Regions from separate parts of the Lactiplantibacillus koreensis genome, predicted to be linked through region 2. Evidence: predicted binding sites of a transcription regulator. Region 2 holds the regulator's gene; each other region holds the start of a gene.
The links. Region 2 encodes NrdR, which represses ribonucleotide reductase genes. Its sites were predicted from a motif close to ACACNATATATNGTGT; they were not measured.

Region 1: the regulator NrdR is predicted to act here: its motif matches at 1,297-1,312, upstream of pnuC (nicotinamide riboside transporter PnuC).
Region 3: the regulator NrdR is predicted to act here: its motif matches at 1,426-1,441, upstream of C5Z25_RS09060 (redoxin NrdH).

What each region holds. Positions count from the first base shown of each region.
Region 1 covers NZ_CP027190.1:1,624,062-1,627,242, reverse strand. The annotation lists gene treR (trehalose operon repressor) at 1-214, opposite strand, end outside; gene pnuC (nicotinamide riboside transporter PnuC) at 420-1,199, opposite strand; gene map (type I methionyl aminopeptidase) at 1,555-2,343, shown strand; gene C5Z25_RS12510 (hypothetical protein) at 2,494-2,655, opposite strand; gene C5Z25_RS07780 (RNA-guided endonuclease TnpB family protein) at 2,804-3,181, opposite strand, start outside.
Region 2 covers NZ_CP027190.1:2,414,276-2,417,456, forward strand. The annotation lists gene mutM (DNA-formamidopyrimidine glycosylase) at 1-718, shown strand, start outside; gene coaE (dephospho-CoA kinase) at 728-1,333, shown strand; gene nrdR (transcriptional regulator NrdR) at 1,373-1,888, shown strand; gene C5Z25_RS11710 (replication initiation and membrane attachment family protein) at 1,911-3,181, shown strand, end outside.
Region 3 covers NZ_CP027190.1:1,888,586-1,891,766, reverse strand. The annotation lists RNA gene ffs (signal recognition particle sRNA small type) at 34-120, opposite strand; gene C5Z25_RS09070 (nucleoside deaminase) at 174-653, opposite strand; gene C5Z25_RS09065 (class I SAM-dependent methyltransferase) at 670-1,290, opposite strand; gene C5Z25_RS09060 (redoxin NrdH) at 1,513-1,743, shown strand; gene nrdE (class 1b ribonucleoside-diphosphate reductase subunit alpha) at 1,879-3,181, shown strand, end outside.

The DNA of each region.
Region 1 (3,181 bases), 790 kb from region 2:
GTCGATGCTCAATCACCATCGACCCCTTCCCACGAATCTTCTGGATATAACCATCCTCAGCTAACATTGCCAAAGCCTTGCGCCCAGTTTCTCGTGAGATACCGTAAAGTTCGCAGATTTGATATTCACTAGGCAGATAAGTGCCCAGTTTGTAAACCTCGCGATCAATTTTTTGCATTAAGTCATCATAAACTAACGCTGATTTATTTCGCATCTGATTGACCCTCCAATTGATTAAGCAATCGCTTTCAAGGATGACTATAAACTTGTTTAGACAAGTTGTCAAATAGCAGTGCTTTTCACTTTTAATCATGGGTTTCACAGCATCTACGCTTGTCTATACTAGCTAGACAAGTCATCAAAAAACGATTGCGACGTCAATCATCGCAATCGTTTTTTAATCGTGTTACCTATTCTGATTAATGATTTAAACTAAAGTCCGTTGCGGCATCATCCGCTGATTCACTGGCAGCGGCCTTTTCTTCGGCAATCAAGCGAGCCCGTTCATGCTTGTTATACCAAGGCGAAACGGTAAACGCTAAGACGTCATTCATTAAGTAAACGGAACTATTAATGAACATTGCTAAGGTTGCAGAACCTTGTCGGAACGAGATGAACCAAAGGACCATTTGTGCTAACCCCGATGCGATCCACCAGAAATATTGATTATTGTAACGTAAGTAGCAAATCACACCTGCAGTTAAGCAAATGGCGAAACTAATCGCATCAACCCACGGCCGTGGATCATCCGTTAAGGCGCCGATTAAGTAACCAGATACCCCATATACCACTAAGGTTGCCACAATGGCTACGACCCAAGTCCGGCCAGTAAATTTTCGGATTTTTGAGACCATGTTGACGTTCCAGCTCGCACTGAGTAACACTGGAATATCTAAAGTCACGACGTAAGCAAGCTGTTCCCCAATACTTAAATAGTTTTTTGCTGAAAAACCAACAACTACGAAGCAAATCGCTGATATAACGCCCAACAAACCGTTGACTGATTTCGCCGCATTGATTGCTAAGACACATAAAACGCCCAAGGTCGTCCCAATAAATGTTAGAATAGATAGGATTGTGATGGGCGCACTTACCAAGGTCATCACTTGGCAACCCAGGCTAAAATAAAATAGATAGTAGTTCTGTTGTGGCCAACCTTTTAATTGGTGGGACAAAAATTTAAAATAATTACTCAAAATAAAGTTCCTCTTTCCATCGCTAAATATACCGCTGTATGCTAATAGTTGGCCAACTATTCGGTAGCCACTACAATATGTAGTGGCCTCGTTTGAAACAACACTATATATTGTATCATTAACTTTTGGGATGACCAGCCTTTATTTTGAAATGTCGATTCAATTGTAAACAACCAATCCGCTTACTTGCCCGCCAGTTCAATATCGACGGCCGAGTAAATTTTTTATGATTTTTTTATTACGCCGACTCGTCACGTCATGCCACAAACAATGCATTTTGTCGGATATGGCTGGTTGCAGTATACTAACAAGGGAACCAATTTTACTTATAAATTCATTTAATTTTTTTGGAGGAAACATGATAACTCTTAAATCAGATCGCGAGATTAAGGGCATGCAAGCAGCTGGCAACATCATGGTCGGCTTGTTTCATGCCTTAGAAGATTACATTAAGCCTGGCATCACAACTTGGGATGTGGATCATTTTGCTTATGATTACATTACTGATCACGACGCCACTCCGGGTGAACTTAACTTTGAAGGCTACAAATACTCAACTTGTGTCAGCGTTAATGACATGATTTGTCATGGTTGCCCTAGCAAAGACATCTTAGTTAAAGACGGCGATTTGTTAAAAATCGACACCGTCATTAACTACCATGGTTACTTAAGTGACTCTTGCCACGCTTTCGTTGCCGGTACAGCTTCACCAGAAGTCAAAAAACTGATGGCTGTCACCTATGAAGCACTTTACCGTGGGATTGACCAAGCCGTTGTTGGCAACCGTATCGGTGATATTGGCTGGGCAATTCAAGATTACGCTGAAAACCAAATGGGTTACGGCGTGGTTCGCGAATACATCGGCCATGGCATCGGACCAACGATGCATGAAAAACCAGACGTCCCTCATTATGGTGAAGCTGGTCACGGGACACGGCTCAAGGCTGGGATGACGATTACCATTGAACCAATGGTGAACATCGGCGACTGGCGTTCTGGCGAAACGGCTGACGATGGCTGGACCGTCCGGACAATGGATGGCAGTTTAAGTTGCCAATATGAACATACCCTCGTTATTACCGATGATGGGCCTAAGATTTTATCCTCATTCAATCATGTAGCGGATGCGGCCTATTTATTAAAATAAACTGGTTTGATGTGACCAAATTTCAAACCTCGATAAAACAAAAATAAAGTGACCCTCAAGGATTGGACAATATTTGTCCTAATTGAGGATCACTTTATTTTTGTTTTATTTGAAAACGCCACATAACAATGCTTAATAAAATAAGAAAGCCTATGTTCTAATCAACAAGATTGCTAATGCGAAGAATGCAAACGCAATGGCTTCTTTTAGTCTAAGCTTGTTAGCAAATTGGTAGTCCGCAACCGTTGGTATAATGATTTTTTGATTAGGATTGGGCTGTTGCGACCAATAATTATAGATTTGTTTAGGCATTATGATAATCCCTGGAATATATGGTGAACTACTCGACCATGAATGACCAAGCTTCTGAGAACACTGCTAACTTACGCAATAGCGCCTAGCACTATGCACAGCGGTTACAGCTATTTATCACGGCTCGTTCCGAGCCTAGCTAGTCTGGTTAAGCGCTTAGTATATTCTTGGCGGCATTAATGTCTCGATCGTGGTTAACACCACAACTAGGGCATGTCCATTGCCGTATAGCCAGCCCATGCTTACCGTCATCGTAACCACAATTAGCACAAATTTGGCTGGTTTTTCGAGGGTTTACAGTGACCAGTTGCTTACCATACCAAGCACATTTATATTCAAGCTGGGTGCGTAGTTCACGCCAAGCCTGATTGGCAATTGCGCGAGCGAGCTTATGATTTCTGAGAAGATTTTTGGTTTTCAAATCTTCTATTTTAATCACATCGTACAGCGTTACTAGTTTCTTAGTGAGTTGATGTAAATAGTTATTTCGCCGGTTAGCGATTTTCTCGTTATATTTGGCAACCAT
Region 2 (3,181 bases):
TGATGTTGATAGTTTTAAAGCCCGCTTAGTGAATGCGACCATTGAAAAAGTCGATCGGCGGGGGAAATATTTATTATTCCGTTTTAATCATGGCTTGACGATGGTCTCGCACTTACGGATGGAAGGTAAGTATAACGTGATGCCTAAGGATGAAGGTCAAACTAAGCATACGCACGTTATTTTTCACCTGACTGATCAGCGAGATTTGTTGTATAACGACACCCGCAAGTTCGGACGGATGACACTAGTACCAACCGGTGAAGAAACGACGGTCGGTGGGTTAAAGACCATGGGTCCCGAACCAATTGACAGTGAGTTAACTATGGCTTATTTAACAGCTGTTTTGGCGAAATCCAAGAAAATGATTAAGCCATTTTTGTTGGATCAAAGCAAGATTGCTGGAATTGGCAATATTTATGCGGATGAAACGTTATGGATGAGTAAAATCCATCCGATGCGGCCGGCTAATAGTTTGACCGAAATGGAAATCGCTGCATTACGGCGAAGTATTATTGCTGAAATGGCGATGGCGATTAAGGGGCACGGTACGACCGTGCATTCTTTTTCGACGGCATTTGGTGAAGCGGGACAGTTTCAAAATCAGCTACACGTGTATGGCCGGGAAGGGGAACCTTGCGAACGCTGTGGGACGTTAATTGAAAAAATTAAAGTGGCGCAACGAGGGACCCATTTTTGTCCCCACGAACAACTGTTGTAGGAGGCTAAAATGACGCAATTAATTGGTTTAACAGGTGGCATTGCAAGCGGTAAGTCGACGGTATCGGCAATGCTCGCAACTGCCGGCCTGCCGATTGTTGATGCTGATAAGTTAGCCTGGCAAGTTGAAGGCCCAGGGATGCCGACGACCGAAAAAATCGTGGCGCACTTCGGCCCGCAGGCGCTACAACCGGATGGTCAGCTCAATCGGTCTTGGCTAGGCCAGCTGGTCTTTAGTGATACCCAAGCCATGGCTGCGTTGACGGCAATCACGCAATTACCGATTCAATATGCTATTTTAGAAAAAATTGTGTCACTGGGCCAAGTGACCCCTGCACCGCCAGCCATTATTTTAGATATTCCGTTATTGTTTGAAAACGGCTGGGAACAGTTATGTGATCAAGTGATGGTCGTTACTGCGGCTGATGCAGTGATTTTACAACGGTTAATGGCGCGTAATCACTTGACGGTGGCGGCAGCGAAAGCACGTATGGCGAGTCAATTACCCTTGGCTGCAAAAGTTAAACAGGCGGATATTGTGATTGATAATGGGGAAAACATTGATAAAACAAGAACTAGCGTGTTAAAATGGCTGGAAACTATAAAAACTAACTGAAACTTAAACAATGATTAGCAAAGATGAGGTGAGAAGTCTATGCAATGTCCACATTGTCATCATAATGGCTCCCGCGTAGTTGATAGCCGGCCTACCGATGATGGTCGGGTGATTCGGCGACGGCGTGAATGTGAAAACTGTGGGTTTCGTTTTACGACGTTTGAACGCGTTGAAGCGACCCCATTACTAGTTATTAAAAAGAATGGGGCGCGGGAAGAATTTAATCGCGAGAAAGTATTGCGCGGTATTATTCGATCGGCCGAAAAACGTCCCGTTAGCATGGAGACGATGACTAGCGTGGTTGATGATGTTGAAAACCAAGTTCGATCACTCGGCGAGAATGAAATCTCTAGCCAAGTGATTGGGGAATACGTCATGGAAAAGCTGGCAGATATTGATGAAATTTCGTATATTCGTTTTGCCAGCGTCTATCGACAATTTAAAGACATGCACGTCTTCTTAAACGAACTACAAGATATGATGGAACGCGATAAAGTAAAATTGGCGAAGCGAACACCTAAAAATGGGGATGCGCCGAAGCCCAAAAAAGATTAAGTTATGAAGATTGGTGAACAACATGCCTAAAGATGATCCAAACTTAACGCCGAAAGCGGGCTTAGTTGTCCCACCGACATTAGCGTTAAGTGCCACGGAGCAGGCCGTTTTGGCTGAGCTCTATTTACCACTGATTGGTCCGCTGGCTTATAGTCTGTATGCGGCTTTACGGCCGCTACAGCGCTCAACCAGTGACTTAAGTAATCGCCGCAGTCACGCTGAATTATTGGGCATGCTAAACGTTGATTTGCCCACGGTTTTAGCAGCTCGGCGTAAGTTGGAAGCCACAGGATTACTCCATAGTTACTATCAAAAAGATGAACTTGGGGAAGTCTATATTTATGAGTTGAAGGCTCCTATGCCGGTGACGCAATTCTTTGAAGATGATCTTCTCAGTGTTTTATTGTTAGATGCCGTCGGTGAATTGCGGTATCAACAATTAGCGACCGCATTTACTCCGGCAGCGGTGGATTTGACGCAAGCTACGGAGGTCACTGCGAATTTATTAGATGTCTTTCATATTGACAGTCAAAAAGTGACGCATGTGCCTAATGAGATTAAAGCGGTGCGCCAGCAGTTACCAGAACCAGCAACCACAAAAGTGACGCCTGATTTAACTGATGAAGCATTCGATTGGCAAGTTTTAGGCCAAATTTTGAAACAAAACTATGTTGATCTAAAACAGGTCGCCAGTTCGCGTCAACTGATTATGACGGAAAGTCGTGTTTACGGGATTAGTGAAGTTGAAATGGCTAAGTTGATTAGCGAAGTCGCGAGTCTAACAACGGGCCGATTTGATGAAAGTCAGTTGAAGCTTTTAATTGCCCGCCGCTACGAACGCCCGACGGCCCCCACTGAACAGCATGTGGCTGTGGCAGCTGCAGCAAGCACCCCGGCAACTGCTAAAACCCAGCTATCAACGGCTGAACAACAACTGGTGGCACTAGCGAAACAACAATCACCGTATGATTTTTTAGCCGATTTGAAGAACGCCAAGCATGGCTTTGTAACTAATGGTGAAACACGGCTGGTCCATGATTTGGTTAATCGAGGCGTGTTACCAAATGCGGTCATTAATATGGTGATCTATTATTTATTACAAAATCGTGAATTAGCGGCTTTAAACCGGAACTTATTAGAGACTGTTGCTAATGATTGGCAACAACATGACGTGATGACTCCAGAAGCGGCCTTGGCTTACTTGCAACAACGGCAACAGCCAAAGTCAACGACGCGACGGAATAATCAACGGCATAGTCGGCCAACTCGGAAAGAAATTGTGCCGAAATGGGC
Region 3 (3,181 bases), 530 kb from region 2:
TCAACCGAATGGCTAAGAGCTGTTACATTTCATAAAAACTTAAGGCACAAGATGAAGCAAACTTAGTGCTGCTTCCTTCCGGACCTGACACGATTCGTAAATCCACCCTTGCCTTAAGGCCTTGCGGCAAATACTATAATACATGATTTAAGCACAGAATGCTAGCCATCCGCTTAATTTTTTTCAGTCGCTTGACGACGCGCCTTTTTAGCAGCCTTTTGGCGTTTGCGAATATCCCGGAAAAAGTTTTCTAATAACTCACCTGCAGGCCGTGGCAAAATCCGTTCATGCACTGCCACTTGATGGTTCAACCGGTCATCAGCCATTAAATGATACAAACTATGAACGGCACCCGCCTTAGGGTCACGGGCGCCATAATAGAGTTCTGGAATCCGCGCATTTAAAATGGCGCCGCTACACATGATACACGGTTCTAACGTGACATAAATCTGACAGTCTTCCAAGCGCCAACTGTGTAAATATTCGCAGGCTTCTTGAATCGCCATGATTTCAGCATGTAACGTGGCATCTTGACCATGTTCACGAAGATTATGTCCCCGACCAATAATTTCACCATCGTGCACAATTACGGCTCCAATCGGTACTTCACCAATTAGACTAGCTAACTTGGCCTCATGTAAAGCTTCTAACATCCATTTTTCTGATTCACTAGCGATCAAGTGATCCCTCCTTTACACTTTGTAAAATATAGTAGCCTTTGTCTTTCTTAATAATCGTACAGTTACCAAAAGTCGCCGTCATTATCTTTTTGGCTGAAGGCGCCCCTTGCTTTTTTTGTAAAACCACCGTTAAGGTCCCACCCGTGACTAAATGCGCCAAAGCGCCAGTCAACATTGCCGCAACAACCGTTTTACCAGCACGCACGGGGGGATTAGTCACAATCGCCGCATAATTAGTCGTAGTCACTTGCTCATAACAATCAGAAGTAAACACGTTAACATTTGTCAATTGATTTAAAGCGGCATTTTGACGAGCCAAGCTTAGCGCTAGCTCATTCACATCAACCATATCAACGGTCCGTTGTGGTGATTGGTAGGCTAAAGCCAACCCAATCGGACCGTAACCAGTCCCTAAATCTAAAATATTTCCAGCTGGTAAATCGGTTGGATTAAAAGCCGCCAATAACGTTCGTGACCCATAATCCACGGTCCGCTTGGAGAAAACACCATTGTCGGTCGTAAATTTAAACTGATGGGCAAAAATTTCAAAATTCCATTGTTTTTCAGCATGCACAATATCTGGATTGTGTGTATAATAATAGTTGGTCATAATTTTTTCCTCTAATTTTTAGGCTACGTCTATGATACCTGATTCCACGAAATAACGACAATTATTTTAAATAAATTTAAATGGCGATTAAATGCCGGCCCTAACACAACACCTTGTGGTTTGATTCTTTTTCATCCACGAGATGTTGTGTTTTTTGATTGTATTTTCCCTAGCTTGTTGTATACTAAATTTATCGATTAAACGAATTAAGGGTGATTTGAAATGAAAAAAGTAACTGTATTTACGAAAAACAATTGTATGCAATGCAAGATGACTAAGAAGTTTTTGACCGCACACAATATTGCATTTGAAGAAAAAAATATTAACCTCAATCCTGAATACGTTGACTATTTAAAGGACCAAGGATTCCAAGCCGTGCCCGTCGTTGAAATCAATGGCGAAAGTAGCATTGCCGGCTTCCGTCCTGACGAACTAAAACAATTAGCTGTCTAACACCGTTTATTTTTGTGTCTTTAAACCGAATTAACACCACTTTTTAAAACCGACCCACAATCACTAGTTCCCTATTGATTGTGGGTCGTCCATTTTAGCCAGCATTTAATTATTTTAAAAGAAAGAGGAACCCCTATGAGCCTGAAGGACTTAAAAGATGTTACCTATTATGATTTAAATAACGAAATCAATATTCCAATCAACAATCAGATTCCTTTGAACAAAGATCAGGATGCCTTAGCGGCCTTTCTGGCACAAAACGTCCGGCCTAACACGAAACAATTTGCCAGTCTCAAAGCGCGTTTTGACTATTTATTAGACCATGACTACTTAGAAACTGGTTTCATTGAAAAATATGACTTTAGTTTTATCGAAAAATTATACGCTTATTTGCAGACTCAAGATTTTAAATTCAAAACGTTTATGGCTGCTTATAAATTCTACGCACAGTATGCCCTAAAGACTGACGATGGCGACTATTACTTAGAAAACTTTATCGACCGGGTTGCTATGAATGCCTTGTACTTTGCCGATGGCGACGAACAATTGGCATTAAACTTAGCCGACGAAATCGTCCATCAACGTTACCAACCCGCAACGCCGAGCTTTTTAAATGCCGGGCGTGCACGGCGTGGTGAACTAATCTCTTGTTTCTTAATCCAATCAACCGATGACATGAATGCCATTGGCCGAACGATTAACTCGGCCCTCCAATTATCACGAATTGGTGGCGGGGTCGGCATCAACTTAAGTAATTTACGTGGCGCTGGTGATCCAATCAAGCACATTGATGGTGCTGCTAGTGGTGTCGTTCCTGTCATGAAGTTATTGGAAGACAGTTTTTCTTATTCCAACCAACTTGGCCAACGCCAAGGGGCCGGTGTCGTTTACCTCAGTGTTTTCCACCCAGATATTATTGCCTTCCTATCTGCTAAGAAAGAAAATGCTGATGAAAAAATCCGTTTAAAGACGCTTTCCCTTGGCGTAACGGTACCTGATAAATTTTATGAACTCCTTAAAGCAGATGCCGATATGTATTTATTCAGCCCTTACGGTGTCGAACGCGAATATGGCGTGCCATTCTCCTATGTTGATATTACTAAAGAATACGACAACATGGTCAAGAATCCTAACATCAAAAAGACTAAGCTCAAGGCCCGTGATCTTGAAAACGAAATCAGTAAGTTACAACAAGAATCTGGCTATCCTTACGTCGTTAATATTGATACGGCTAACCGGGCCAACCCAATTGACGGCAAAATCGTTATGAGTAACCTTTGCTCTGAAGTCATGCAGGTCCAAACGCCCTCACTCATTAACGATCAACAAGAATACGAGAAAATGGGGACCGATATTAGTTGTAACTTAGGCTCAACTAATATTGTGAACTTGATGCAATCACCCGACTTTGGTCATTCCGTCGCCGCAATGGTCCGAG